DNA from 2 places in the Ralstonia sp. VS2407 genome. Region 1 is predicted to be linked to the other one. Evidence: predicted binding sites of a transcription regulator. Region 1 holds the regulator's gene; the other holds the start of a gene.
What was found. Region 1 encodes FliA, which starts transcription of late flagellar genes. Its sites were predicted from a motif close to CTAAAGTTTNNNNNNNNNNNGCCGNTA; they were not measured.
Positions count from the first base shown of each region.

Region 2: the regulator FliA is predicted to act here: its motif matches at 12,067-12,093, upstream of fliD (flagellar filament capping protein FliD).

Region 1 is NZ_JBRFVG010000006.1:272,459-287,021, reverse strand. It holds gene xylF (D-xylose ABC transporter substrate-binding protein) at 1-989, opposite strand, end outside; gene ACU8YE_RS13050 (XylR family transcriptional regulator) at 1,269-2,492, shown strand; gene ACU8YE_RS13045 (aldose epimerase family protein) at 2,489-3,571, shown strand; gene ACU8YE_RS13040 (nucleobase:cation symporter-2 family protein) at 3,624-5,051, opposite strand; gene ACU8YE_RS13035 (RNA polymerase sigma factor FliA) at 5,430-6,191, opposite strand; gene ACU8YE_RS13030 (MinD/ParA family ATP-binding protein) at 6,200-6,979, opposite strand; gene flhF (flagellar biosynthesis protein FlhF) at 6,993-8,912, opposite strand; gene flhA (flagellar biosynthesis protein FlhA) at 8,909-11,035, opposite strand; gene flhB (flagellar biosynthesis protein FlhB) at 11,455-12,618, opposite strand; gene ACU8YE_RS13010 (nitrous oxide reductase accessory protein NosL) at 12,826-13,434, opposite strand; gene ACU8YE_RS13005 (FAD:protein FMN transferase) at 13,916-14,563, shown strand, end outside.
Region 2 is NZ_JBRFVG010000002.1:431,348-445,910, forward strand. It holds gene ACU8YE_RS05095 (universal stress protein) at 1-135, opposite strand, end outside; gene ACU8YE_RS05100 (universal stress protein) at 176-676, opposite strand; gene ACU8YE_RS05105 (CBS domain-containing protein) at 962-1,429, shown strand; gene ACU8YE_RS05110 (MgtC/SapB family protein) at 1,473-2,699, opposite strand; gene ACU8YE_RS05115 (zinc-dependent alcohol dehydrogenase family protein) at 2,852-3,862, shown strand; gene ACU8YE_RS05120 (universal stress protein) at 3,943-4,398, shown strand; gene ACU8YE_RS05125 (hypothetical protein) at 4,642-4,875, shown strand; gene ACU8YE_RS05130 (class II glutamine amidotransferase) at 4,953-5,846, shown strand; gene uvrA (excinuclease ABC subunit UvrA) at 6,092-11,941, shown strand; gene fliD (flagellar filament capping protein FliD) at 12,136-14,172, shown strand; gene ACU8YE_RS05145 (hypothetical protein) at 14,210-14,485, opposite strand.

The DNA of each region.
Region 1 (14,563 bases):
TTCACCACCAGGTTGACGTTGTCTTTCGTGAGCTGGGTGGGTTGCAGCAACACCGTGTCGACCTTCTTCTTGCCGTTGTCGTACTGCGCGTTGAACTTCGGCTTGTCGCCCTTGGCGAGCGCCACGGAAAGCTGCGCGGCCTCGGTAGCAATCAGCTTGAGCGGCTTGTAGACCGTCATCGTCTGCGTGCCGGCAATCACACGCTTGACGGCGGCAAGGTCAGCATCCTGACCCGACACCGGTACCTTGCCGGCCAGCTTCTGCGCAGCCAGCGCCTGGATTGCGCCACCGGCCGTGCCGTCGTTGGATGCGACCACAGCATCGATCTTGTTGTTGTTCGCGGTCAGCGCGTTCTCGACGATACCCAGCGCCGCAGAGGCGCTCCACTCCGGCACCCATTGCGAGCCAACGACCTTGATGTCGCCACGGTCGATGGCCGGCTGCAGCACCTTCAACTGGCCCTGCCGCAGCATCTTCGCGTTGTTGTCCGTCGGTGCGCCGCCCAGCAGGAAGTAGTTGCCCTTCGGGCGCACGTTGTAGACGCCCTGCGCTTGCAGCTCGCCCACCTTCTCGTTGTCGAAGGAGATATAGGCGTCAACATCTGCATCGAGAATCAGGCGGTCGTACGACACCACCTTGATGCCGGCCTTCTTGGCTTCGGCCACCACATTGGTCAGCGCCTTGGAGTTGAACGGCACGATGACGATCACGTCGACGCCGCGCGAGATCAGGTTCTCGATCTGGGAGATCTGGCGTTGCTCGCTGGCATCCGCCGATTGCACCGACACCTTGGCACCCAGCTTTTCTGCGGCGGCGACGAAGTAGTCGCGGTCGCGCGACCAGCGCTCCACGCGCAGGTCGTCGATACAAAAGCCGATTTCCGGATGCGCCTTGCTGGCGTGCGCCAGCGGCGCTGCAATCGACAGGCTGGCGAGCATTGCACCGCAAAAGGCGGCCCTCAGAACACTACGGCGTTGGTTCGATTTCATGTCTCACTCCATCTTCTATTGTTGGTGGATACCCCTAGGCCGACGGTGCGCGTGGTGCGCCGCAATAGTGATCTCGCCCGGCTCGACGGCCATCGCATGGTGATGCGGCCGCTCAGCACGGGCAATTACGAAATTGCCCAACCGCCCTAACATTTCTTGCCACCCCGCTGCGATCGTCTGACAGCGCCCCACGCAGCCAATAGAATGTGCAAGCGCGCTGCACGCCCCAGCGCTGCAGCCGTTTGGCAACCCCTGCCACCGCGAGCGGCCCGAGCCACCATGCACCGTCAACCGTCCGATCCATCGCAGCACGCGCGCATTCATCGCATTGCGCTGCTGTTCAATGCCAACAAGGTGTATGACCGCGAGATCATCGCGGGCATTGGCGACTACATGCGCTCCACCCGCGTGACGTGGGACTTGTTTCTGGAAGAGGATTTCCGCTGCCGCCTACCCGGCATCGAGCGCTTTGACGGCGACGGCATCATTGCGGATTTCGACGACCCCGCCGTCGCCGAAGCGCTGCGCGGTTGCCCGCTACCGGTGGTGGCCGTCGGCTCATCGTATGAAGATGCAACGCAATACCCGGCAAAGGAGCCGTATGTCGCAACGGACAACGGCAAGCTGGTCGCGCTGGCCTACCGGCACCTGATCGAAGCCGGCCTGCAGCACTTTGCGCTGTACAGCCTGCCCCAGGCGCCAGAGAACCGCTGGGCACAGCAGCGCGAACTCGCCTTTACACGCTTGCGCCGGCAGGACAATCCCACCGCCCCGATCGAGCAGGAGATTTACCGGGGCCTCTCGACCAGCGCGCCGACCTGGCATCAGGCGATCGGTCAGTTGATTGAATGGCTGCGCGCCTTGCCCAAGCCCATCGGCATCATCGCCGTGACGGATGCGCGAGCCCGGCACCTGCTGCAGGCCTGCATGACGGCAGGCTTGGCCGTGCCGGAGGAAGTCGCCATCATCGGCATCGACAACGATCCGCTCACACGCACGCTGAGCCGCATCCCGTTGTCGTCCGTCATTCAGGGCACCGTGGAGATGGGGCGCACGGCCGCACACCTGCTGCATCAGATGCTGGGCGGCGCCCGCCTGGCAGGCCGGCAGATTCTCGTGCCGCCGGTTGGCATCAATGTGCTGGCGTCGTCGCGGCACCAGCCGCTTGCCAGCCCGTATGTCATGCGCGCGCGACATTTCATCCGGCAGTACGCCTGCCAGGGAATCAAGACCGAGCAGGTCGCGGACTACGTCGGTATCTCGCGGTCATCGCTCGAAGAACACTTTCGTCGTGAATTGAATTGCACCGTGCACCAGGAAATCCTTCGCCATAAGCTCGACGCCGCCAAGCACATGCTGGCCAGCCGTGATGTCGCCACCGCCGAGGTGGCGGTGCGCTGCGGCTTTACCTCCCCGCAATACATGCACGCCGTATTCCGACGCGAGCTGGATTGCACGCCACGCGAATACCAGGAACGCACCATCACAGAGGGCCAATCATGAGCATCGCGTCAGCGCTGTCCGCACACGCGCCGCTCGACGGCGCCATCTCGTCAGCAACATGGGGACAACTGCCGGGCGGTGAACCGGTTCGGCTGTTCACGCTGCGCAATGCCTTGGGCATGCGCGTTTCGATCAGCGACCTGGGGGCGACGCTCGTCTCCTGGCAAGCGCCTGACCGCGGCGGGCGCCTGGGCGAGATTCTCCTGAACCACGCGACGCCAGCCGCCTACCTTGAATCACCAGGCTATCTGGGCGGATTGATCGGACGCTGGGCGAACCGGATTGCGGGCGCGCGGTTCACGCTCGACGGCATCGACTACGCCCTCGATCGCAATGAAGGCGGCAATCTGCTCCATGGGGGGGCGAGCGGGTTTCATCGGGCGCTATGGCACGCCGAGGATCACGACGGCGCATTGGTCATGCGGCTCAACTCCCCGGAAGGCGATGCGGGATTCCCCGGCAACGTCGCCGTCCAGGTTCGCTATGCGCTTGACGACGATGGCACGCTGTCGATCGACTACGAAGCCCGGACCGATGCGCCCACGCCGATCAACCTGACAAGCCACGGGTATTTCAACCTGAGCGGCAAGCCCGGCACCGACATCAAGGGCCACATCCTGTCGATCGATGCCGACGCGTATCTGGAAGTCGATGCCAAGCTGATCCCGACACGAACAGCCAGCGTTGCGGGCACGGCGTTCGATTTTCGCCAGGGTGCGCCCATCGGGGTACGGCTGGACTGGCCTAACGCGCAACTCGCGCAGGCCGGCGGGTTCGACCACTGCTTTGTGCTGCGCAATACGGCGCCGGAGGGGCGCTCGCAGGTGCGCCCGGTCGCCCGGCTGTATGACCCCGGCAGCGGGCGCGAATTGACAGTGCTCACCGATCAGCGCGGGCTGCAGTTCTATTCGGGCCACAAGCTGGCCGGCACGCACGCGCTACGCAGCGGCTTATGCCTGGAAGCGAGCGCGTTCCCGAACCAGGTCAACATGCCCGATGCGGAAACGGTCATGTTCCGCCCGGGCCAGGTCTACCGGCAGCACACCGCATACCGCGTGTCGGTTGCTGAAGAAGCCTGAGCGAGACCTGATCCGCAGACCTAAGCCGAGCTGAGGCACGCGGCTTGGATGTTCAATGCGCAGCTGCGGCCGCGCCGTGCATGACTTCGTGCGAACCGCGAATGCCGTTGAACCATGCGTTGAGCACCACGGCCACCAGCGTGCCCATCACGATGCCGCTGTGGGTGATCGGGTGCGTCCAGTCCGGAAAGTGGTGGAAGAACGCCGGCGCCAGCGTCGGCATCATGCCAAAGCCGACCGATACGGCGATGATCAACAGGTTGTGGCGCTGTTGCTGGAAGTCGACCATGCCCAGCATGCGGATGCCGGCTGCGGCCACCATCCCGAACATCACGATGCCTGCGCCGCCCAGCACGTATTGCGGCACGGAAGCCACCACGTAAGACAGCTTCGGAAACAGCCCCAGCACGATCAACAGCAACCCGCCGGCGGCCGCCACATAGCGCGAACGCACGCCCGTGATCGACACCAGCCCGATGTTCTGCGAGAACGACGTATGCGGAAACGTGTTGAACACCCCCGCCACCACCGTCGCCAGACCGTCGGCACGCAGGCCGTTGGTGAGTTCGTTGCGCGAGATGGGCTTGCCCACCACGTGCGACAGCGCGAGGAACATGCCGGTTGATTCCACCAGCGTGATCACGATCACGATGCACATCGACATGATGGCCGACAGCTCGAACTTCGGCATGCCAAAGTGGAACGGCGTCACCAGCGTCATCAGCGGCGCGACGCTGGCGTCGGCCAGCGACACCTTGCCAAACGCCGCCGCCACCAGCGTGCCCGTCACGATGCCAAGCAGCACCGCGATATTGCACAGCAGTGCGTTGCCGAACTTGGTCAGCAACAGAATCGTCACCAGCACGAGCGCTGCAATGGCCAGGCCGAATGGATCGCCGAACGCCGGGTTCGGCACCATGTGCTTCACGCCGTCGACCACCTGCGGAATCATCTGCTGACCGCCCGCGGCCCAGTTGATGCCTACGCTCAGCAGCGAAAAGCCGATCAGCATGATGACCGTGCCCGTCACCACGCGCGGGAACAGGCCCAGCAACCGGCCCATCAGCGGCGCAATGGCAATGCCGAACACACCAGAAACGATGGACGCCCCAAAAATGCCGGGCAGCCCCATGCCGGGCTCTACGCCAATGGCGATCATCGGTGCCACCGCAGCAAATGTGACACCCATCATCACCGGCAGGCGGATCCCGAAGATCAGGAAACCGAGCGATTGGATGAGCGTGCCGATCCCAGCCGCAAACAGGTCGCAATTGACGAGGTACGAGAGATCGCTCTTCGACAGGCCAAGCGCATTGCCGACAATCAGCGGCACGGCAATCGCCCCGGCGTACATCACCAACAGGTGTTGCAGGCCAAGTGCGAACAGACGGGGCAGCGGTAGGAACTCGTTGACGGGATCGGCAACGGTGTCGGCGATTGTCGACGAAGAAGGCGAGGGTTGGCCGGGGGATTGGCGCATTGTCTGTCTCCTGGGGCCGCTCTCGTGTCAATGCCGGGAGCGTGCTTTAGGCGGATGGGGCGGATTCCATCCGCCGGCATTCATGCGGCGTGATGCCGCGTATTTGCCGGAATCTTGGAGGGGCGCCATTTTTCTGTCAACAATTCCATACGTTTTTTGTGTACATATTTTGCGTTCTTAAACGTATGTGCGTCGTCATCCACCTCTTCACGCCTCCACGCGTGCCCGCGTGAACGACGCCCCAAAGAAAAAGCGCGGCCGCGACATGAGTCGCTGGCCGCGCAGTAGAAATACCTGGCAGGTAAAGCTGGAACCGGGAGCCGCCAACAAACCCAGTGAAGCAGAAGGTCTTGTCAGTGGCGCTCAGCAGACCTCAGTTCAGGTCGGCGTCGGCAGCCATGCGCGATCACGTAGGCGCGAGCGGATGCGGGCGATGGCCTGGCTGTGGATCTGGCACACGCGCGATTCCGACACGCCCATCACGGCGCCGATTTCGCGCAGGTTCAGATCCTGCTCGTAGTAGAGGCTCATCATGAGCTTTTCGCGCTCGGGCAGTGCCTCGATGGCGGCGACAACCGATTCGCGCAGGTCGTGGTCCAGCAGCTGGTCCAGCGGCGTGGCGTCGTTCTCGGGCGCGCGGTTCTCGATGAAGGCGTCGGCGTCTTCGCGGTCGAAATCTTCGTAATACAGCAGCTGGCTGCCTTGCAGGTCGACCAGTTGCTTCTGGTATTCGGCCAGCGACATGCCCAGCGCCGCGGCAATCTCGGTCTCGGTGGGCGCGCGGCCCTTCTGCTGCTGCAGCTTCTGGATCGCCTGCTCGATCGTGCGTGCGTTGCGGCGCAGGCCGCGCGGCAGCCAGTCCGAGCCGCGCAGTTCGTCCAGGATCGCGCCGCGAATACGCTGGGCCGCGTAGAACTCGAACTGCACGCCCTGCGTTTCCTCATAGCGCGACAGCGCATCGAGCAAGCCCATCATGCCAGCCTGGATCAGGTCGTCCAGCTCAACGCTGGCCGGCAACTTGACCATCATCTGGTTGGCAATGCGGCGCACCAGTGGTGCGTACGTGGCCATCTCGTCGGACTTGGTCTTGCGACCGGTTGCGGTGTACATATCCATGCCTGCCTTTGACGCTTCGTTCATGCTGCGCCTCAATAAACCAATTCGGCCGCGCGTGCGGTGGCGCCAAGCGTCGGAGTCGCTGTCGACATTGACGTTGCTTGCGCCGATTCATCTGCCGGCTGTGCCGGTGCCCGCGCCGACATGACCACCCGCGACGGCGCATTGCCATCACCGGCTTGGGCCTCGGCGCTGGCCCAGCTCAACATTTCTTCGGCAAGCTGGCGGAAGGCCATGGCCGAAGGCGATGCGGGAAACGCACTCGCCACGGGCTTGCCGAGCGAGAGCGCAAGTTCTACGTGCCGGTCCTCCGGGAGGTAGCCGGCGAAATCGATACGGGTGTTCAGGTACTGGCCCACGGTATTGGCCAGGTTGCCGAACACGCGCACGGCGGAATCCACCGAATGCGCGCCGCACACCACGGTGCGGATGCCAGCGCTGCCTTGCAGCACGGCGGTTTTCTTGAGCAGCGTGTACGCGCTCTTGATGCCTTCCGGACCATCGGAGAAGGTCAGCAGCACGTCGTCGCAGGCTTCGGCCACGGTGCTCAGCGCCCGGGTGCCGAAATGCGCGGCCACGAGCGTCACATCCGCCGTCTCGTCGTACTGCTCGAGCACGCCGGGCATGGCGAGCATGGTCTGGGCGTTCACCACGGCCGTGTCGCGGCCCATGGCGGACAGCGCGATGCGCAGGTTGTCGACAAAGTCATCGACCTGCTCTTCCGCACCGATCACCAGCACACGGCGGGCAGCAGCATGACCGAGCATGCGCCGCAGCCCTGCGGCTTGATCCTTGGCGAATGGCGTCGTCATGGTCGCCCCCTTGTCAGGCGAAATCGAAAGCGGCCAGGCCAGGTTCGCGGTTACCTGAGTTACGCAACACCGCGCCCTGCGCCACCAGCAACGATTCATCCGAATCCAGCGTGAACGACGACTGCTCCGCACCGGCCCGGAACGAGCGATGGATCAGCAGCTTCTTGTTCGGCACCGCAATGTCTTCCGGCACACGCTGGCCGTACGACACGTAGTGCAGCGGCAGGCGGCGGCGGATCATCACGTCCATCGCGTGGCCCACAGAGGCGGCCTCGTCGATCTTGGTCAGGATGCAGCCGGCCAGGTTGGCGTCGCGGTAGGCACCCACCACTTCATCGAGCGTCTTGCCGTTGCTGGCAGCGTTGAGCAGCAGCAGGCGCTTGATCGACGGGCCCACGGCATGCAGCATCGCCATCTGCTCGGACACGGCGCGGTCGCGCTGGCTCATGCCGATGGTGTCGATCAGCACCACGTGCTTCTCGCGCAGGTCGTTCAGCGCCAGGCTCAGGTCTTGCGCGTCTTTCACGGCATGCACCGAGACGCCCAGGATCTTGCCGTAGATGCGCAGTTGTTCATGGCCGCCGATCCGGTAGCTGTCGGTCGAGAGCAGCGCCACGCGCGATGCGCCATGGCGCAGCACGAAGCGCGCGGCCAGCTTGGCGGTCGTGGTGGTCTTGCCCACGCCGGTCGGGCCCATCAGGGCAAACACGCCACCCTGGTCGAGCAGACTGTTTTCATCCGACACGGTGCTCAGGTTCTTTTCAATCGCGCGCTGCACGAAGTCCAGCGCCCCCTCATACGAGTCGTGCTGCGGCATGTTCTCCAGCACGTAGCGCGTGAGCTGTGCCGAGAACCCTGCGTTGAGCATGGTCTGGAACAGGCGCGTACGCACCGGGTCGCCCAGCTTCACGCCCAGCGAGGCCAGGCTCGACATGGCGTCGTTCAGGGTGCTCTTGAGCGTTTCGATCTCGCCGACCATGCGGCGGGTCATCACGTCGGTCTCGGCACGGATGCTTTCCTTCACGTCGGCCTGGATGGCCGAACGCTGCAGGCTCACGTCATCACGCGCGGCTTCGGGCTTGGCCATTGTGTCCTCCACGCGGACGAAAATGTCGGACGCCTTGTCTGCGTCGGCTTGCGCCTCGATGCGCGCCTTCACGGGCGCTTCGGCCTTCTGCTGCTCGGCGCGAAGATTACGGGCCTGGGCTTCCACGCGCTCGGCAAAGCTGCGCAGCGAAACCGGGCGGTCATCCTGCTCGCGTGCCTGTTCACGTGCCTGCTCGCGACGTGCGGCAAAGCGGGCGGTCGATTCCACCTCCGGCTCATCGTCTTCCACCGCGGTGCGGCGGGCGATGAACTGTGCGGTGCTCGCCAGGGCCTGCGCTGCGGATTGGGCAACCTCGGCATTGGCACGGTCCAGCGACAGGCCGGCCAGCATGCGGGTCGACGCAGCCAGCGCATCTTCTTCGCCGAACGCCACGTCGTCGTCAACACGCGTTTGCAGCGTACGGCCGGCAGGCTTGGCTGCCGGAGCGACTTGAGCGACCGGCGCTGCCGGTGCGTCTTCCTGTGCGGGGGCGCGGCGCGAAGCAATGAAGCGGTTGCGCAGACGGGCCAGCGCGTTCGGTGCCGGGGCCTCGGCCTGCGGGGCCTCTTCAGCGGGTGCCTGAGCGGCAACGACGGCTGCGGTTGCCGCGGCAATCGGGGCGGGCTCGGGAATCGGGGCCGGCGCCATCGGACGGCGCTGCGCCGTCTTGGGTGCCGACGATTGCGTGTCGACCAGCGCATCCACGTGCGAGTCGCATGCCGCGATGATCTCGATGCCACCCGGAATGGCGCGGTTCGACAGGATCAGAGCGCCATCGCCCAGTTGGTCGCGGACTTTGCGCAAGACGTCACGCGACGTCAGTCCGGTAAATCGATGCATTTTCATGCGCGGCCTCCAAGCATGGCGACAACCTTAATCGTTCGGTGATCTGGAATTTCTGCGTGCGACAGCACGCGCAGGCTCGGTGCGGCACGCTTGAACAGGCGGGCAAGCATCGGGCGCAGTGCGGGCGGTACGAGCAGGACGCCCGTCTGACCCATCTGTTCGTGTTGCCGCGACGAGTCCGCAGCCGCTTGCATGAGCGAGTCAGCCAGTTGCGGTTCGATCGGGCCGGCGTTCGAGCCAACGACGCTTTGCAGCAAGATGTTCTCCAGATTCGGGTCAAGCGTGACGACCTGCATTTCGGTCTTGTTCGGGAAGAGCTGCTGGGCAATCGCCCGGCCCAGCGCCACACGCACGGCGGCGGTGAGTTCGGCGGGGTCTTGCGTCCTGCCTCCGTGTTCCGCCAGCGTCTCGACGATGGTGCGGATGTCGCGGATATGCAGGCCTTCGTCCAGCAGGTTCTGCAGCACCTTCTGCACGGTCGCGACGGGCAACAGCTTCGGCACAACGTCTTCGACCAGCTTCGGTGCTTCCTTGCCCAAATGATCGAGCAATTGCTGGACTTCCAAACGGCCGAGAAGCTCGGTGCTATGGGTGTAAATCAACTGATTGACGTGGGTGGCGATGACCGTGCTGCAATCGACCACGGTGTAGCCCTCGGCCTGCGCGCGATCGCGCACATCGGCGTTGATCCACATGGCCGGCAGGCCAAAGGTCGGGTCCACGGTGGGCGTGCCGGGCAGTTGCGTGCCCAGGCGACCACCCAGGCCGCCCATGCCACCGTGGCCGCCCAGGCCGTCCTGGCCACCCGGGTTGATGGCGAGGAACTTGCCCTGCTGCACCTCACCGTGACCGATCTCCACGCCCTTGAGCGTGATGCGGTACGACGACGGGCCCAGTTCCAGGTTGTCGCGGATATGCACCACCGGCGCCAGGAAGCCCATGTCCTGCGTGAACTTCTTGCGGATGCCCTTGATGCGGCGCAGCAGCTCGCCGTCCTGGCTCTTGTCGACCAGCGGGATCAGGCGGTAACCGATTTCCAGACCCAGCACGTCGACCCACGACACGTCGTCCCAGCTCGCCTCGGGCGTATCCACCGGGGCAATGGCCTGCAGCACGGGTTCGACCTCGGGCACTTCGCGCTTCTTCTTCAGGTACCAGCCCAGGTAGCCCAGGCCGCCGCCAAACAGCACGAACGGGATGTGGGGCATGCCCGGCACCAGGCCCAGCAGGCCCAGCACGCCGGCGGTCGTCATCAGCACCATCGGCATGGCAAACAGCTCGCTCGACAGTTGCTGGCCGACGTCCTTGTCGGTGGAGACGCGGCTGACCATGATGCCCGCCGCGGTGGAGATCACCAGGGCGGGAATCTGTGCGACCAGGCCGTCGCCGATGGTCAGCAGCGTGTAGTTGGTGGCCGCGTGGCCCACGTCCATGCCGTGCTGCAGCACGCCCACGGCCAGGCCGCCGACGATGTTGATCAGCAGGATGGCGATACCCGCCACCGAATCGCCCCGCACGAACTTGCTGGCACCGTCCATGGAGCCGAAGAATTCGGCTTCCTGGGCGATCTCCGTGCGGCGCCTGCGGGCTTCGTCTTCGCGGATCAGGCCGGCGTTCAGGTCGGCGTCGATCGCCATCTGCTTGCCGGGCATTGCATCCAGCGTGAAGCGCGCGCTGACCTCGGCAATACGGCCCGCGCCCTTGCTGATCACCATGAAGTTGATGATCACCAGGATGATGAATAGCACGATGCCGACGGTGTAGTTGCCGCCCACCAGGAAGTGGCCGAAGGCTTCGATCACCTTGCCGGCGGCGTCGGGGCCGGTGTGGCCTTCCATCAGCACCACGCGCGTGGACGCCACGTTCAGCGACAGCCGCATCAGCGTGGTGATCAGCAGGATGCTCGGAAACGACGAGAAATCCAGCGGCTTGAGCGTGTGCATGCTGATCAGCAGCACGATGATCGACAGCGCGATGTTGAACGTGAACAGCAGGTCGAGGATGAATGGCGGCAATGGCAGCACCATCATCGCCAGGATCAGGATGATGAGCACCGGGCCCGCGGCGGAGCGGTAGTCGCCCTTGCGCAGGATGTCGGTGACTCGGAGCAGTGCGGCGTTCATTGGCGGGGCGTGCAGCGGGGGGCTTTTCGATGGATGCCATCTTGCCCGGTGAGCCGCCAAATCGAAGACGTGAGAAAGCCGCCCAAAAGGCGGCTTTTCTTTGAAATACCCTCCCACCGGGGGGTGCGGAAGCGGCCATTGGCGCCGATTGGCCGGCATTGCATGCCAAGCGCCCCATGCGCGAGCCTCAAACGGCCGTTCGCGGAGCTAAAAGTGTCGAGCACGAGGCTTTTTGCTCGGCAGCCCGAGTTCTGAACTCGATGCTTGGAGCTTTTTGCTCGGCGATCCGAGCTCGGAGCTCGACGCGTGAGGCTTTTTGCTCGGCCATCCGAGCTCGGAGCTCGACGCGTGAGGTTTTTTGCTCGGCGATCCGAGCTCAGAGCTCGACGCGTGAGGCTTTTTGCTCGGCCGGCGGCGGTTTAAGCGTCTTCGGGCTCGTCGTCCGGGCCGGGCTGTGGCCCCGGGTCCATATCGGCGGGCACCGGCAGGTCGGTCGGGCGCACCGGCACACGGCCGCCCACCTGGTGCAGGCGGCGCAGCTGGTAGACATAGGCGAGCACTTCAGCCACGGCGGCGTACAGCGCTTCGGGAATCTGGTGGCCGATCTCGGTATGGCGGTACAGCGCACGGGCCAGCGGGGGCGCTTCCAGAATGGGAATCTTGTGCTCCGTCCCCAGCTCGCGAATCTTGGCCGCCACCATGTCAGCGCCCTTGGCCAGCACGCGCGGCGCTCCGCCTTCCTTTTCGGAATAGCGCAGCGCCACGGCGTAGTGCGTCGGGTTGGTGACGATCACGTCGGCCTTGGGCACATCGGCCATCATGCGGCGCTGGGCCGCCTGGCGCTGGAGGTTGCGGATGCGGCCCTTGACGTGCGGATCGCCTTCGGACTCGCGGTGCTCCTTGCGCACTTCTTCCTTGGTCATGCGGTGTTTGCGCGCGTATTGCCACAACGACAGCGGCACATCCACGGCCGCCACCAGCATCATAACCGCCGCCATGCAGAGGAAGGCCACGCCGGCCACGTGCAGGGTGTCGCGCATGGCCACGCCCAGGTCCTGCTGCGGCAGTTCGATCAGGTCACCCCGGTAATACCGGACCAGCAACCAGCCCACGCCGGCAATCAGGAACAGCTTGATCAGCAGGCGGGGCAGCTCCATCAGCCCCTCCAGCGAGAACATGCGCGTCAGGCCCTGCAGCTTGAACAGGCGCGAAATATCGGGGGCCAGCGGCTTGAACGAGATGGCCCCGCGCGTGAGCGCCAGCGGCGACAGCGCGGCAATCACCAGCATCAGCATCAGCCCGCCCAGCGCCATGGCCAGCGGCATGAACTGGCCGGTCACGTAGTTCCACTGGTCCTGCCCGCTGGTGTAGTTGTAGCGGTGGAACTCCAGGCAGCGCGCCAGAAAAGATGACGCAGCCCGCACAATCGAATCGCCCATCACCCACAAACCGCCCGCGGACACCGCCGTGAGGGCGAACGAAGCCAGTTCCCGTGATCTGGGAACGTCGCCTTCCTCGCGCGCCTGCTCGAGGCGCCTCGGAGAGGCTGGTTCGGTTTTTTCGAGATCGCTTTCTTCGGACATGCCGGGCGTGCGAGGGGTGGACGGACGCTCGCATTATCCCGCCCCGGTCTGGCCATCGAAGCGCAAAGAAGACGCCTTGAAAGCACGCTTATCGGCAAAAAGCCGTCCCGCGCGGTGGCGATGGCCCCTCTCGAACCCGATCCGCTCGCATGAGCAAGCCGCCCGGTTTGCGGTCGTGCCCCCTGGCTGCGCAAATACACCGCACCCCTATGTGGGGTCTGCTGCGCGATGCATGCGGTGCGGCTCGACATCCTCCAGCCGGTCTGCCGTGATATCCGCCGGATGCACCACCACGCCACCATTTCGCGCGATGAACTGTTGCGCATCCGCCAGATTCCGGAATGCGGGAAGATTGCCGCGCCGCATCGGTCCCAGAGCGGTCGACCCCGACACATAAACGGCCTGCAGTGCCGGAAGCCATCCACCCTCTCCCATGGCATGCACGTAGCTGGCGGCAACTTCCGAGGCCTGTCGCCCGGGTGCATAGCGCTGCAGGTTTCGCAGGTAGATGAACAGGGTCAGCGGTGAATCAAAGAAGTACGCATCGCCATTGGCAAAGATGAGCTGCGCCGCCCACCCGGGAACGCGAGATGGAAACGCCCCACAGACGGGGCAACGCGCGTTGGCTGGAACCGGACGAGGGGCATGTGGCTGCAATCCGGACCGCGGATCGTACGGCACGGCCGGCGCGACAAAGCAGATCTCGTCAGGCAACTTCGGTTCCGCCCGCAGGGCTGCACGTCCCACAAACCACCAGAGAGACCAGAGCGTCCCAAGCAATACAGCCAGTGCCAACAGCGGACGGCGCATCGTCATGACCCGCTCCATCCGCTCGCGCTGGTGCCACAGGCAATGACGGCCCTGAACAGAAGAGGACTGCGGCGAATCACAACTGAAAGCTCCTCCGAAGGTAAGCGGGCGCTGCTTCCCCGCCCACAAAAGACAGATCGACGGCACCGCGGGAGAGGCATTGCCGCATCCCATCGACAATCGCGTCGCCAGCCAACGCCAGGATGACGAGCATATCGACTCTGCCCACCTTCTAAATTGATCGAGGGCATGAATGACTTCTATCTAATTTAAATAGACCCTTCTTACGGCATTGGCATTTCCAATTCCTGCATAGCAAAAAATTATCCAAAAAAAATACCCGACATTGCATTGCGGATAAAAATGCATCTCCAATACTTGATTTGTATCAATTCTAGCCACGGGTATTTCGGCCAATTGATGCGAATCAATCTGTGTCGCAGGCGTAGCGCTACCATCGGCCGCTTCTGACACATGCGGTGAAATCTTGAACCGTTGCACTCCGCCCCTCCGTGGAACCCTGCCGAATATCGGGCTCGCCGGACTGACGCACACGCTGCGCTGGACTGCCAGTCCGGCCGCGAGCGCACCGGCGGCCCAGTACCGATATGCCTTCGACGGCGACACGATGGGCACGACATATCACGTCCGGCTCGCGCTTGCATCGCTTGATGACACGGCATTGCTCGATGCGGCGCGCGCAGCCGTGGATGCGGCTGTACAGGGAGTTGACCAACGCATGTCAACGTATCGGGCGGACTCGGAACTGTCGCAACTGAACCGGTATGCGGGCGGGCGCCCCTTCGCGTTGTCCGCCGACACGATCAGCGTATTGCAGATGGCGAAATCAGTGAGCCTCGCAACGGATGGCGCGTTCGATATCACAGCCGGGAGCTTCGTCAACCTGTGGGGCTTCGGGCCGGAAAAGGCTCAACGTGTGGTAACGCCGTACGAGCTGGCAATGCTCAAGAGCGCAGTCGGCACCGGCGCACTGGAAATCGACCCGCGCACGCGTACCGCCACGAAAGCCGACCCTCGCGTTTATGCCGATCTATCGGCCATCGCAAAGGGTTTTGGTGTCGACCAGGCGGCCATCGCGCTCGACGCGCTTGGCATCTCCGATTACATGGTCGAG
Region 2 (14,563 bases), on a different contig from region 1:
GAGGCTTGGCGCAAAGCTCGCATAGATGCCGACGAGTTTGGCGCCGTGCGCCTGTGCGAACTGGGCCGCAAGGTTGAGGCGGTGCATGGCGCGTTCGCTGCGGTCCAGATGCACCATCACACTGGCGTAGCTCATGGTCAGATCCCGATGTCGTGTCAGAGGATGCGCTACCCGACTAGGCAATGACGGCATTGCTCAGCGGTTCCGTAGCGGCGTGCGGTGCTTGCGTCTCCACCGCGCGGACGAGCAGCACCGGCAGCGTGCTCCGGCGTACAACGCTCTCGGCCACACTGCCCAGGAACAAGCGCTGGAAGCCGCGACGCCCGTGGGTGCCCAGCACCAGGGCTTGCGCGCCAACGTTGTGGGCTGCCTGCTCAATGGCAGTGCCGATGTCGAAGGTGCCGATAGGGTCGTCAACCACCACGCTGTGGACGTGCACGCCTGCCTTCTCGGCCTTGGCCCGCGCGTCGGCAACGATTTGGTTGCCTTGTTTGACCAAGGCTTCGGTAAAGGCGCCAACGTCGATGTAGCCAACGTCGTACATCAGATACGAGTTGTCGATCACGTGCGCGATGACCAGCTCAGAGCCGAGCTTTTGCGCAAGCTGGATGGCCTCGTCCAACGCGCGATCTGCCGTCGGGCTGCCATCCACCGCTACCAGAATCCTGTCGTACATGATGTGCCTCCATCGAATCCGTCGTCCGCCCCAAACGGGGTTGCTGGATTCAATGTTGGACCACCAAGCGGATCACCCCTTGATTTACATCAGCGTTTGGCTCGGCGGACTGCCCAGCGACGCCACTTGATCTGCCTCAAGGGCATGTGTCCAACGCTCAATAGACTCCTCCGCTATCGGCTGCCGCCTTGTCCAGTCATGGAAAGCTCACGGCACCTTGTGCGGGATCAACTTCTGACACCGGCCCGTTCTTATAGTGAAAACGTACGCGCATCGGAGTTCAGCATGAGGGTCGACGAGATTTGCTCCCGCCGCATCGTCCACGTCCAGTCAACGGCGACGCTGCAGCAGGCCGCCCGATTGATGCGGGACGAAAGCGCTCGTGCGCTCCTTGTCACGGAACGCACCGGCTGCGGAGCGCGGGTGGTCGGCATCGTGACAGACCGGGACATGGTGGTGCACGGGATAGCCAACCGCGGCGACTGCACCGAGACCGCCGTATCGGAAGTCATGACGCGCGGTCTTCTGACCATTCACGATGACGCCATGATCAGTGAAGCCTTGCGCTCGATGCTCAGCCACGGCCTGCACCGTCTGGCCGTGGTCGATCGTCAGCAACGACTGGTGGGGATGCTCAGCCTGGACGACACCATCCGCGCGATGGGTGGCGAATGGACCTTGCTGGCCGGTATTCTCGGTCGCGACAACGCTAGCGGGTCCCGCCAGCATGCGCCGTCCGATTTGATCCTCTAAGGCTCCCCCCTGCCGACACCGCATGTGCACTGGGCAGAATTGACTAGGCGACAAACCAGAACACCGCCCAGCTGGACAGAAGCATGGTCAGCAGACCAGCGGTGACTTTGCCCGCAAAAGCACGGCCCCCGCTGATGGCCACGACAACCTTCGAGAAGGTGTTGGCCGTCAGCGCAAGCATCACCAGCGCGCCTGCCGTCGAAGTCTGCAGCGTGTGGCCAGCCACCTGCGTTGCAATGGATGCGGTCGCGGCATGCACATCGGCAAATGCGCCAAACACGGTGACAGCCACCACGGCTGCTGTGCCGAACCATGTGCGTGCGGCGGCGGCGGCAAGCAGCAAGGCCGCCGTCCACAGGGCAAAACCAATGGCGACACGCCAGTTGATGGATGACGCTGAACTCTCGGGCGCCTCCTCAAGCGGCTCGCTGCCACGCCATATCCATAGAGCGGACCATGCCACCGTTGCAATCATGCCGACCGCGAGCGGAGCCCCCAGCACGCGCAAAAAGTCGATGTTGATGGCGGCAATGAGCAGCAGCATCTGCACCAGCGTTGCGACGTTGGACAGCAGCGCTGCGGCAACGGCACCGTCAATGGGGCGATGGTCCTTGCGCACGCGCGCCGCCATGGCCGTGATCGTTGCCACACTCGATGCAAACCCGCTGAACAGGCCTGCCAGCGGCAAGCCGATACGCTCTCCAAACCATCGCGCCGCAAAATGGCCCGTGTTGCCGGTCAGCATGACAAGCAGCACAACCAGCCACAGCGTATGTGGGTTCCAGGCGTTCAGCGGCCCCATGTTCCGGTCGGGAACCGCGGGCCAGACCAGCAATGCCGCGACGGCGAGGATCAGCAGATCGGCGAGTTCACGCTGGGTGATGACCGTACGGGCAAACCGATGCAAACCCGCTTTCGCATAGAGCAGGACAAGAAGTACCGTGCCCAGGCCAGCCGTCATTTCGGGCTCGCTCACGGCATAGGCGCCTAACAGCGTGGTGGCCACCAATGCGAGTTCCGTCGTCACGCCGGGATCGACATTGGCCGAATGGTGATAACCCACCGCCGCCAACACCGCTACCGTGAGCAACACCGTGGGCACGGCCAACGGCACGGGCAGGCTTGCCGCAATGGCGCCAGCCAGCGCCCCGATCGCAAACGTTCGCATGCCCGCCGGCAGTTCTGCGCTGCCGGTGTGACTACGCTCACGCTCAAGGCCAATCGCCAGGCCCACGCCCAAGGCAACCGAGAAGGACAACAGTGAAGTCATTCAGTGGAACCGGATGGCCATTGCATTGCACCCATTCAGTATTGCGCGCGGCAACGCCTTCCGATTGATCTGGCGCAGCCGATGGTCGACTGCCGAGACTAAGTTTTTCAGGGCTGATCCATACTGACCAGACACGCCATACGGAGACAGCGATGTCTGAATCGATGCGGGCCATGGTGATGGAAGGCGCCGGGAGGCCATTGATTTGGCGGGAAGTTCCCACGCCCAAGCCTGGGCCGGGCGAGGTCCGGATCGCGGTGTCCGCTTGTGGTGTCTGCCGTACCGACCTCCATATCGTGGACGGCGAACTGACTGCCCCGAAACCCTCCCTCATTCCTGGGCACGAAATCGTCGGCATCGTCGAGACGTGCGGCGAAGGCGTGACAACGCCCGCCCCGGGCGAACGCGTGGGCGTGCCGTGGCTCGGCTGGACATGCGGTGTCTGCCCGTACTGCCTGCACGGGCGCGAAAACCTGTGCGACCACCCGGCCTTTACCGGATACACGCGCGATGGCGGGTATGCGCAATACGTGGTCTGCGACGCGCGGTACTGCCTGCCGATTCCGGCGCGGTACGACGATGCCCACGCGGCGCCCCTGCTCTGCGCCGGCCTGATCGGCTACCGCACGCTGCGCATGGCAGGCGATGCGCGCCGGATCGGCATCTACGGCTTTGGCGCCGCGGCCCACCTCATCACGCAGATTGCCGTGGCAGAGCAGCGCGAAGTGTTTGCCTTCACCCGGGCCGGCGACGCTGCGGCTCAGCAACTTGCGCTGGACACCGGCGCCAGGTGGGCGGGCGCCAGCGACACCGCCGCCCCGGAGCCACTCGACGCCGCGCTGATCTTCGCACCCATCGGCGCGCTCGTGCCGCAGGCGCTGCAGGCCGTGGTCAAGGGCGGTTCAGTGGTCTGCGGCGGCATTCACATGAGCGACATTCCCGCGTTTCCGTACCGGTTGCTGTGGGAGGAACGCAAGCTGGTTTCGGTGGCGAACCTGACGCGAGTCGATGGACTCGCGCTCATGCGCGTCGCCGCGGAAGTCCCCTTGTGGGTTCACGTCACGCCCTACCGGCTGCAAGATGCCAACACCGCCTTGGAAGACCTCCGCGCTGGGCGGGTGGCCGGCGCTGCCGTCCTGCAGGTGTCTTCGGAAGACCTTTGACACGCATCAACAGCCCCTGCGCCACGCTGTCTACGCTGATTACACGCGGTGCCCTACTGCGCAACGCCTTGGAGACCACCATGTACCAGCGAATCCTGCTCGCCATCGACGGCAGCCACGCGTCCTATCTCGCGCTGCACCAGGCTATTGTGGTCAGCAAGGCGACGGGCGCGGAAGTCGAAGCCCTATTCGTTGCCGATAGCAGCGACATCACCTTCGACATGGTCGGAGCTGACTCGATTGCCTACGCAAACCAGGTGGCCGGCTACGGCCGCGACACGCTTGCCGAGGTATCAAAGAAGCTGGACGCTGCGGGCGTCAAGCATTCGACCAAATTGCTCGAAAACTCCATTGCGCCGGGGCAAATTTCCGCAACGATTGTCGGGGAAGCCAACGAGACCGGAGCCGACCTGATCGTGCTCGGCACGCATGGCCGGCGCGGGCTCAAGCACCTGGTGCTCGGCAGCGTGGCCGAGGGCGTGGTGCGCAAGACCAACAAGCCGGTATTGATGGTGCGCAGTGAGGTCGAGGAGTAAGAGGCAGCGAGCAGCACGGCCTCCCGATCCTCTTGTGCGAGAGCGGCACACCCTAACGCCGCCCGCCTGGAAACCCCGGACGGGCGGTGAAGTCTTTTCTGGAAACCGAGCCTGTCGCGCGGCGGCCAGTGCACCCAAGCGCACTCAATTCTCTGCACCCTCGCTGTCCGGACCGGCCCTCCGCCCGCCGGACCAAGCCGAGAGAGTGCAAAACGCAGCCGCCCCGGAACGCGAGCCAATGTGATGCGTTTTGACGACAGTGTTGCCGCGCTGAACGTGCACGTCTGCGTCACGACCGAGCACTTTTGTGACACGCGTTGGACGCTCGCCCGGCAAGTCCGCGCCACCCTCGCAGAGACCCGATGCGCCGTGCCCATGCGGATTCGCGAGCTGCATATCGTGCGAGACGACACACAGGAAATGGATGGCGGACCTGCCCGTCAGGGCCGCAAATCCGCCCAGACCATGGCCGGATGAGGGTCGGGATTTTCTTGTGCATTCGCAAACGCATTGCATAGACTCACTCTTCAAGGCATCTCTATAGGCAATGCATCATGTGTCGCTGGCTGGCGTATTCAGGCAATCCCATTCAGATGGAGACAGTGCTGTTCCGGCCGCGGCACTCGTTGATCGACCAGAGTCTGCGCTCCCGCCTGGGCGGCGAGACGACCACCAACGGCGACGGTTTCGGCATCGGGTGGTACGGCCGCTACTCTGAAGTGCCCTTCCGTTATCGTTGCCTGCACCCCGCGTGGAACGACACCAACCTGCGTGAAGCCGCCCGCGCCATCCGGTCTTCGATGTTCATCGCCCACGTGCGTGCGGCCACCGACACCCCGGCCCAGGAGACCAACTGCCACCCGTTCCGCTACGGCCGGTGGCTTTTTGCCCACAACGGGCTGATCCGCGAATACCCGTTGCTCCGCCGCGCCCTGATGATGGAAGTGGCGCCGGAGCTGTTCCGCTGGATCGAAGGTTCGACCGATTCCGAGATCATGTTTTTCCTGGCGCTCTCGTTCGGGCTCGACCGCGACCCGCGCGGCGCCCTGGAGCAGATGGTCGGGCTGATCGAAGACATCGGCCGGCGCCACGGCGTCGAATACCCCTTGAACATGACGGTCTGCGCAACGGACGGCGTTCAGATCGTCGCAGCGCGCTATTCCAGCGAGGGCGAATCACGCTCCCTCTTTCACAGCACATCTTTCAAGCACCTGCACCAGCTCTATCCTGACAGCGCCGCAATTGAAGACGCCGGGGACGGGGCCTTCCTTGTGCTGTCCGAGCCGCTTGTCGACCTGCCTGGCGCATGGGCGGAGATTCCCGAAGAGACGGTCGTCATCGTCAAGGGCGGTGTGGTTGAGCACCACCGTTTTGTGCCGCGCAAGCCCGGTCCCACGGGTTTTGACCTCCCCGCCAACCAAGCCACTTACGGACGCGAGGCAGGCTGATCGCGCTCCCGCCGGGGTGATACCAGCATCACCCCGTTCTTTTTTTCGCCTCCGCTGAAACCTCCTGACAAAACGCTGTCAGGAGCCCTGCGTTACGCTCGCGCTCGCGACATGTTTCGTAGACGAACCGGATCTTCATAATCCGCTACAGTTTACGGCTCGAATTCTGATTGCCCGGCGCGGCTGCAAATGATTCACCGGCGCCGGCATTCCCCTCTACCTCCAAGCTCCAAGGAACGCCCTCCATGTCCTCCGGTGTCATTCGCCTGCGCGGAGCCCGTCAGCACAATCTCAAAAACCTCGATCTGGACCTGCGCACGGGCGAGATGACCGTCGTGACCGGCCCGTCAGGGTCCGGCAAGTCAAGCCTCGTTTTCGACACGCTTTACGCAGAAGGCCAGCGCCGCTACGTCGAGACCTTCAGCGCCTACGCGCGCCAGTTCCTCGACCGCATGGACCGGCCGCAGGTCGAGCACGTTGAAGGCGTGCCGCCCGCCATCGCCATCGACCAGACCAACCCGGTGCGCAGTTCGCGCTCGACGGTCGGCACGATGACTGAGCTGAACGATCACCTGAAGCTGCTGTTTGCGCGCGCCGCACAACTGTTCGACCGCGACACCGCGCTGCCGGTGCGGCACGACACGCCGGAAACCATCTACGACGAGCTGCTTTCGCGCACGCGCGAGGGCGATCCGCGCCTGGTGGTGACGTTTCCCGTCGAGCTGCCCGCCAATACGAGCCCCGAAGAAGTCACGCAGTGGTTGTCGGTCAGCGGCTATACGCGCGTGCAGGCCGAGCGCGTGGTCGAGTCGTCCACGGGCAAGCGCAAGCTGCTCGATGTGGTGGCCGACCGCTTCCGCCTGCAGGGCACCGAGCGTGCCCGCGCGCTGGAGGCCATCGAGTCGTCGCTCAAGCGCGGCGGTGGGCGCGTCAGCGTCTATGTGCTCCCTGCCGATGAAGGTGCGGAGCCAACCATCTGGCGCTTTTCCACCGGCCTGCACTGCCCCGAAAGCGACCTGCGCTACGCCGACCCGCAGCCCGCCCTCTTCTCGTTCAACTCCGCTTACGGCGCGTGCGATGCCTGCCGTGGTTTCGGCCGCGTCATCGGCGTCGATCTTGGGCTGGTGATTCCGGACGAGCGCAAGACCCTGCGCGATGGCGCCATCAAGCCGATGCAGACGCCGGCCTGGAAGGAGTGCCAGGACGATCTGATGCGCTACGCCGCCGCGGCCGACATCCCGCGCGGCACGCCGTGGGCAGAGATGACGGAAGCCCAGCGCAACTGGGTCATCAACGGCGACCCGGCCTTCAAGCGTGGCGGCTGGAACAAGCAGTGGTACGGCGTGCGCCGCTTCTTCGACTATCTGGAGTCGAAGGCGTACAAGATGCACATCCGCGTGCTGCTCTCCAAGTACCGCAGCTACACGACGTGCGAAACCTGTGGCGGCGCACGCCTGAAAACCGAGTCGATGCAATGGCGCCTCGGCAGCAAGGAAAACGCGGATGCCGTGCTCGCGCCCGAACACCGCTTCATGCCGCGCGGCGTGGCCTGGAGCCGCGCCCAGCTCGAAGCCCTGCCCGGCCTGACCGTGCACGACCTGATGCTGCTGCCCATCGAGCGCATCCGCCGCTTCTTTGACGAACTGACACTGCCGTCCACGCTGCTCGACGACGCGCTCAAGCTGCTGCTGGACGAGGTGCGCACGCGCCTGGCGTATCTGTGCGACGTCGGTATCGGCTACCTGACGCTGGACCGCCAGAGCCGCACGCTGTCTGGCGGCGAAGTGCAGCGGATCAACCTGACGACGGCGCTCGGCACCTCGCTCGTCAACACGCTGTTCGTGCTGGACGAACCAAGCATCGGCCTGCACCCGCGCGATCTGGACCGCATCGTCCAAGCCATGCAGCGCCTGCGCGACGCCGGCAACACGCTGGTGGTGGTCGAGCACGATCCTTCCGTGATGCTGGCCGCAGACCGCCTGATCGACATGGGCCCCGGCCCCGGCGAGCGCGGCGGCAACATCGTCTTTGACGGCACGCCGGCGGCCATCCGCCAGGCCGATACGCTCACGGGCGCTTATCTGTCCGGACAGCGGCGCGTGGCTGATGCAACCGACTGGCAAGCGCGCGCCGTCGATAACGCCACGCCGCGCCTGGTGCTCGAAGGCGCATCGGAACACAACCTGCGCGATGTCACGGTCGAGATTCCGCTGCAGCGCCTGGTGTGCGTGACCGGCGTGTCCGGCTCGGGCAAATCGACGTTGATCCAGGACGTGCTGCACCCGGCGCTGGCACGCCATTTTGGTAAGGCGACGGAATCGCCCGGCGCATTCCGCGCGTTGCGCGGTGCCGATCAGATCAGCGACGTGGTGTTCGTCGACCAATCGCCCATCGGCAAGACGGCGCGCTCGAACCCGGCCAGCTACGTTGGCGCGTTCGATGAAATCCGCAAGCTGTTCGCCAAGGCGCCGATGGCGCTGCAGCGCGGCTACACGGCGGGCACGTTCAGCTTCAACTCGGGGGACGGCCGTTGCCCGACCTGCGGCGGCTCGGGCTTCGAACACGTCGAGATGCAGTTCCTCTCCGACATCTACCTGCGCTGCCCGGATTGCGACGGCACGCGCTATCGCGCCGAAATCCTGGAAGTGAAGCTGCCGCGCGCCGGCCGTGCATTGTCGGTAGCCGATGTGCTGGAGCTGACGGTGAGCGAAGCCGCCAGCGTGTTCGCCGATGACGCTGACGTGCTGCGCGTGCTGCAACCGATCGTCGACGTGGGCCTGGAGTACGTGAAGCTTGGCCAGCCGGTGCCGACGCTCTCCGGCGGCGAGGCGCAACGCCTGAAGCTGGCGGGCTTCCTGGCCGAAGCCGCACAGGCTGCCCAGGCGGCCGCCCGCAAGCGCGTGAAGCAGGACGTGCCCGCCAATGCGGGCCGCCTGTTCATGTTCGACGAGCCGACCACCGGCCTGCACTTTGACGACATCGCCAAGCTGATGCGCGCGTTCGGCAAGCTGCTCGACGCCGGGCATTCGCTGATCGTGATCGAACACAACCTCGACGTGGTGCGCGCGGCGGACTGGATCATCGATCTCGGCCCCGAAGGCGGCGACGCCGGTGGCCTGCTGGTCTGCGCCGGCACGCCTGCGCAGGTCAAAGGCTGCGCCGCATCGCACACGGGCGCCGCGCTCAAGCAATACGAAGCCAGCGTCGGCCAGCCGGAAGCCATCGAAGGCGTGCCGCTGCAAACCGCCCTGGCTGAGCGCCGCGCCAAGCGTGCTGCACTGGCGGAAGTCCAGGGCGAAAACGTCGTGCGCATCGTCCACGCTCACGAGCACAACCTCAAGGGCCTGAACGTCGATATTCCGCACGGCAAGTTCAACGTGGTGACGGGCGTGTCGGGTTCGGGCAAGTCGACGCTGGCGTTCGACATCCTCTTCCACGAAGGACAGCGCCGCTATCTCGAATCGCTGAATGCGTATGCACGTTCGATCGTGCAGCCTGCGGGGCGGCCGGAAGTCGATGCCGTGTACGGCATTCCGCCCACCGTGGCCATCGAGCAGCGCCTGTCGCGCGGCGGCCGCAAGAGCACGGTGGCGACCACGTCCGAGGTGTGGCACTTCCTGCGCCTGCTGTATGTGAAGCTGGGCGTGCAGCACTGCATCCACGACGGCACGCCGGTGTCGGCGCAAAGCCCGGAGGCGATCTTTGCCCAGCTCATGCGCGATCATCGCGGCCAGCACATCGGCCTGCTCGCGCCGCTGGTCGTCAACCGCAAGGGCGTTTATACCGACCTGGCCAAATGGGCCAAGGCGCGCGGTTATACGCATCTGCGCGTCGATGGCGAATTCCTGAGCGTCGACCCATGGCCGCGCCTGGACCGCTTCCGCGAGCACACGCTGGAACTGCCGGTGGGCGACATCGTTGTCTCGCCGGAAAACGAAGCCGCGCTGCGTGCGTTGCTGGAACAGGCGCTGGAATACGGCAAGGGCATCATGCACGTGCTTGCACCGCTCGACGGCCTGCAACACGCCATGCACAACGGCGGCACGGCGCACGTCGGCAATGTGAAGGTGTTTTCGACCAAGCGCGCGTGCGCCACCTGCGGCACCAGCTACCCCGAGTTGGACCCGCGCATGTTCTCGTACAACAGCAAGCACGGCTGGTGCGCGAGCTGCGTCGGTACCGGATTGGCACTCACGCGCGAACAGCGGGCCGCGTTTGACGACACCGTGCTCGGCGGTGACGATCGCGGCCGCGAGCAGACGCTGCCGTCGGAGGAAGTCGATCCGGAAGGCATGACCGACCTGCCCTGCCCGGACTGCCACGGCACGCGCCTGAACCCGACGGCGCGCGCGGTGACCTTTGCCGACAAACCCATCGTCGACATTGCGCAGTGGACGGTCAGCCAGACCCGCCGCTGGGTCGAGGGCCTGGACCTGACCGGCCGCGACGCCGACATCGCCCGCGACGTGGTGGCCGAGATTCACAGTCGCCTGTCGTTCCTGGAGGAGGTTGGGCTGGGCTACCTGAGCCTGGATCGCGCTGCGCCGAGCCTGTCGGGCGGCGAGGCGCAGCGTATCCGTCTGGCGGCGCAACTCGGCAGCAACCTACAGGGCGTCTGCTACGTGCTGGATGAGCCGACCATCGGCCTGCATCCGCGCGACAACCAGATCCTGCTCGACGCGCTGCGCAAACTGGGCGACAAAGGCAACACGCTGGTGGTGGTCGAGCACGATGAAGACACCATCCGCCGGGCCGACCACATCATCGACATCGGCCCGGGCGCGGGCAAGCGCGGCGGCACACTCGTCGCGCAAGGCGGCGTGGCAGACCTGGCAGCGCAGCCGGATTCGCTCACTGGCCGCTTCCTGTCACAGCCGATCGAGCATCCGCTGCAGCCGCGCCGCCAGGTGGTTGCGCCGCGTGCCGGCAAGCAAGCCGTGCCGGAGCAATGGCTGACGGTGCACGGCGCCAAGCTGCACAACCTGCGCAACGTGACCGCGACGATGCCGCTGTCGCGCCTCGTGGCCATTACGGGCGTGTCGGGCTCGGGCAAATCGACGCTGGCGCGCGATGTGTTGATGACGAACCTGCTCGATGCGGTCGGCCGTTCGGTGCTGTCTTCGCCGGCAACCCGCCGTGCACGCAAGGCCGCGCAGGCTGAGACGCCTGAGGCGAAGATGCCGCGCAAGCTCGATGTCAAACACGACTGGCACGGCTGCGACAGCGTCACCGGCTGGGAAACCATCGACCGCGTGCTTGAAGTCGACCAGACGCCGATCGGCAAAACGCCGCGCTCCTGCCCCGCCACATACATCGGCGTGTGGGACACCATCCGCAAGCTCTTTGCCGACACGCTGGAGGCGCGGGCACGCGGCTACACCGCGTCGCGCTTCTCGTTCAACACCGGCGACGGCCGCTGCCCCGCCTGTGAAGGCCAGGGCGTGCGCACCATCGCCATGAGCTTCCTGCCTGACGTGAAGGTCGGCTGCGACGTCTGCCACGGTCAGCGCTTCAATGCAGAAACGCTGGCCGTCACCTGGCGCGGCAAGAACATCGGCGATGTGCTGACCATGGAGATCGACGAAGCGGTCGAATTCTTTGGCGCGATGAACAGCATCGCCCATCCGCTGCAGTTGATGAAGGACGTGGGCCTTGGCTATCTGACGCTGGGCCAGCCCTCGCCCACGCTGTCCGGCGGCGAGGCGCAGCGCATCAAGCTCGTCACCGAGTTGTCCAAGGTGCGCGATGACGTGACGCGCCGCGGCCAGAAGGCGCCGCACACGCTGTACGTGCTGGACGAGCCGACCGTGGGTCTGCACATGGCCGACGTGGCCAAGCTGATTCGCGTGCTGCATCGCCTGGCAGACGGCGGCCACAGCGTGATCGTGATCGAGCACGACCTCGACGTGATTGCCGAGGCGGACTGGATTCTCGATCTCGGCCCCGAAGGCGGCGATGAGGGCGGCACGATCGTCGCGGCTTGCGGGCCGGAGGCGCTGACGCGCGTGCCGGCCAGCCATACCGGTGCAGCGCTGGTGCCGGTGCTGGCGCGCGGCAAGCAGGTCGATCCGAGCAAGGAAGGCGAGACGGTTTAACGTGGCGCGGCGGTCTCCACCCTGATGGAGACCGCCGGCGCTGGCCGCTGCGTCGTGTGGCGTCGGCAATTCTTTCGCTTTCCTGAGCAAACCCGGACAAAAAGGCTGCCCGAGCAGGGTTTGCCCTAAAGAACGGGGCTGCGCTGCCGTCACATTGTGGAGATTGTGAAGAAAGCGTTTGCGCGCGTCCGACTATGGCCACCTCGTCCACGAGCAACAACTACATTCCGCCGATCTCCGTTCCGGGCATCGGTACGAACATCGACGTCAACAGCCTTGTCACGAAGCTGATCCAGGCGGAAAGCAAGGGCATGACGCTGCGGCAGACGCAGCAGAAGGCGTTTCAGACGCAGTTGTCGGCGGTCGGCTCGCTCAAAAGCGCGCTGGCGACCTTCCAGACGGCCATGGCCGCCCTGAACAATCCGGACACGTTCACCGGCAACAAGGCCAGCGGACACGACACCTCGATCCTCACAGCTTCGCTGTCCAACACGGCACCGGCGGGCACGTATCAAGTCAACGTGACGCAGCTTGCGCAGGCGCAGGTGCTGTCAGCCGCCGGGCAGGCGTCGAGCAAGACGCCCATCGGCAGCGGCACGCCCACTACGCTTACTTTTTCATTTGGCAGCGTCTCGGGCGGCAGCTTTGCCGACGGCAAATACACCGGCGCCACCTTCACGCAGAACGGCAACCAGGCCGGCGGCTCGATCACCATCGACCCGTCGAACAACACGCTCGCCGGCATCCGCGATGCCATCAACAGCGCCAACCTGGGCGTTTCGGCCAGCATCGTCAACGACGGCAGCAATTCGCCGTACCGGCTGGTGCTGACGTCCACAGCGGGCGGCGCCAATTCGGAGATGAAGATTGCCGTCTCGGGCGACCCGGCACTGCAATTCCTCCTGAGCCACGACCCGGCCGGCACGCAGAACATGACCGAGGTCGCGACGGGCCGCAACGCCATGGCTACCGTCAACGGCATCGCCGTGCAAAGCGCCACCAACACGCTGACGGACGTGGTGGACGGCACCTCGTTCACGCTCGCCAAGACGGGCAGCACCACCGTCACGGTCGGCAGCGACGCCGGCCAGGCCAGCCAGTCGGTGCTGAACTTCGTCAAGGCGTACAACGCGCTGCGCATCCAGCTCAACGCGTTGACCAAGTTCGACACCGCCAATGCCGCCAACAACGGCGCGCTGGCCGGCGACGTCAGCACCAAGGCGATGATCAACCAGCTGACCGACGTGCTGGGCCAGGGCATCGGTAACGGCGCGTTCCAGTCGCTGGGCAGTATCGGCGTGACGATGGACAAGGAAGGCACGCTGTCGATTGACGACGCGAAGCTCACGGCCGCGCTGAAGAAATCGCCTAGCCAAGTGGCGGCGCTGTTTGCCGGCACCGGCACGGCGACGGATTCATTGCTGAAGGTTTCGGCGTTTTCAACGACCACGCAGGCCGGCAGCTACGCCGTCAATGTCACCCAGCTGGCTACGCAAGGCTCGCTCAAGGGCTCGGCAGCTGCCAACACGACCATCCAGAGCGGCGTGAACGACAGCCTGTCCGTCACGCTCAGCGGCATCACGACCAACATCAAGGTCCCGGCAGGCAACTACACCGCGTCGAGCCTGGCCACGCAGATCCAGAGCCAGATCAACGCCTCGCCCGACCTGCAGAAAGCCAAGGTGGAAGTCGCCATCGGCACCGATGCCAACGGCGTGCTGACGTTCACCGACAAGCAATACGGCTCGGTATCGACGGTGTCGGTGTCGGGCAATGGCGCGGCATCGCTGCTCGGTGGCAGCCCCACGGCCACGGCCGGGCGCGATGTGCAGGGCACCATCAACGGCGCGGCCGCCACGGGTTCGGGCCAGAACCTCTACGGCGCCAGCGGATCGGCCGTCGATGGCCTGACGGTGCAAGTGACCGGCGGCGCGTTGGGCGACCGCGGCACCGTCACCGTGCAGCGCGGCTATGCGGCGCAACTCCACACCGTGTCGGGCAACTTGTTGTCGAACAACGGCATGGTGCAGAACGCCAGCGACGCCATCAACAGCTCCATCACATCGCTCGGCAAGCAGATCGATCTGATGCAGAAGCAGCTCGATGCCAAGCAGGCGCTGTATTACGCGCAGTTCAATGCGCTGTCGAAGGTGGTAGCGAGTATGACGAATACGAGCAATTACCTGGCGACGCAGTTGGCGATGTTGCAGAAGCAGCGGACGGGGGGCTGATCGCGCCTTGGCGCATCCGCTGCGGCCATTTGCCTGGTTACTGCTGCGGCTTTCCCCACAACGGGTTCTTGTTATCCGAACCCAGCACCTGGGCGAGCACTTCTGCATCGCCATCGCGAGCCACCGGGGCACTCTTGCGCGCGCGGGTGACCTTGCCCCGCTTGCCGTGCTTCTTTGCGTGCACGGCCTTCTTGATTCCGCTTTGCGGGGCATTGCCTGAGGTCGGCACGGTGGAGGTGTGCTGGGCACAGATGCCTGTGCTCATCCAGGCGGTGGTGAGGAGGGCTACGGCGAGTTTGTATTGCACGTTCATGTGAGAAAGCTGACTGATTTAGTAATTGGAAATGCGAACGCATGAGCATGTCGTATCAGCGAGTCCATGGCCTGCAAG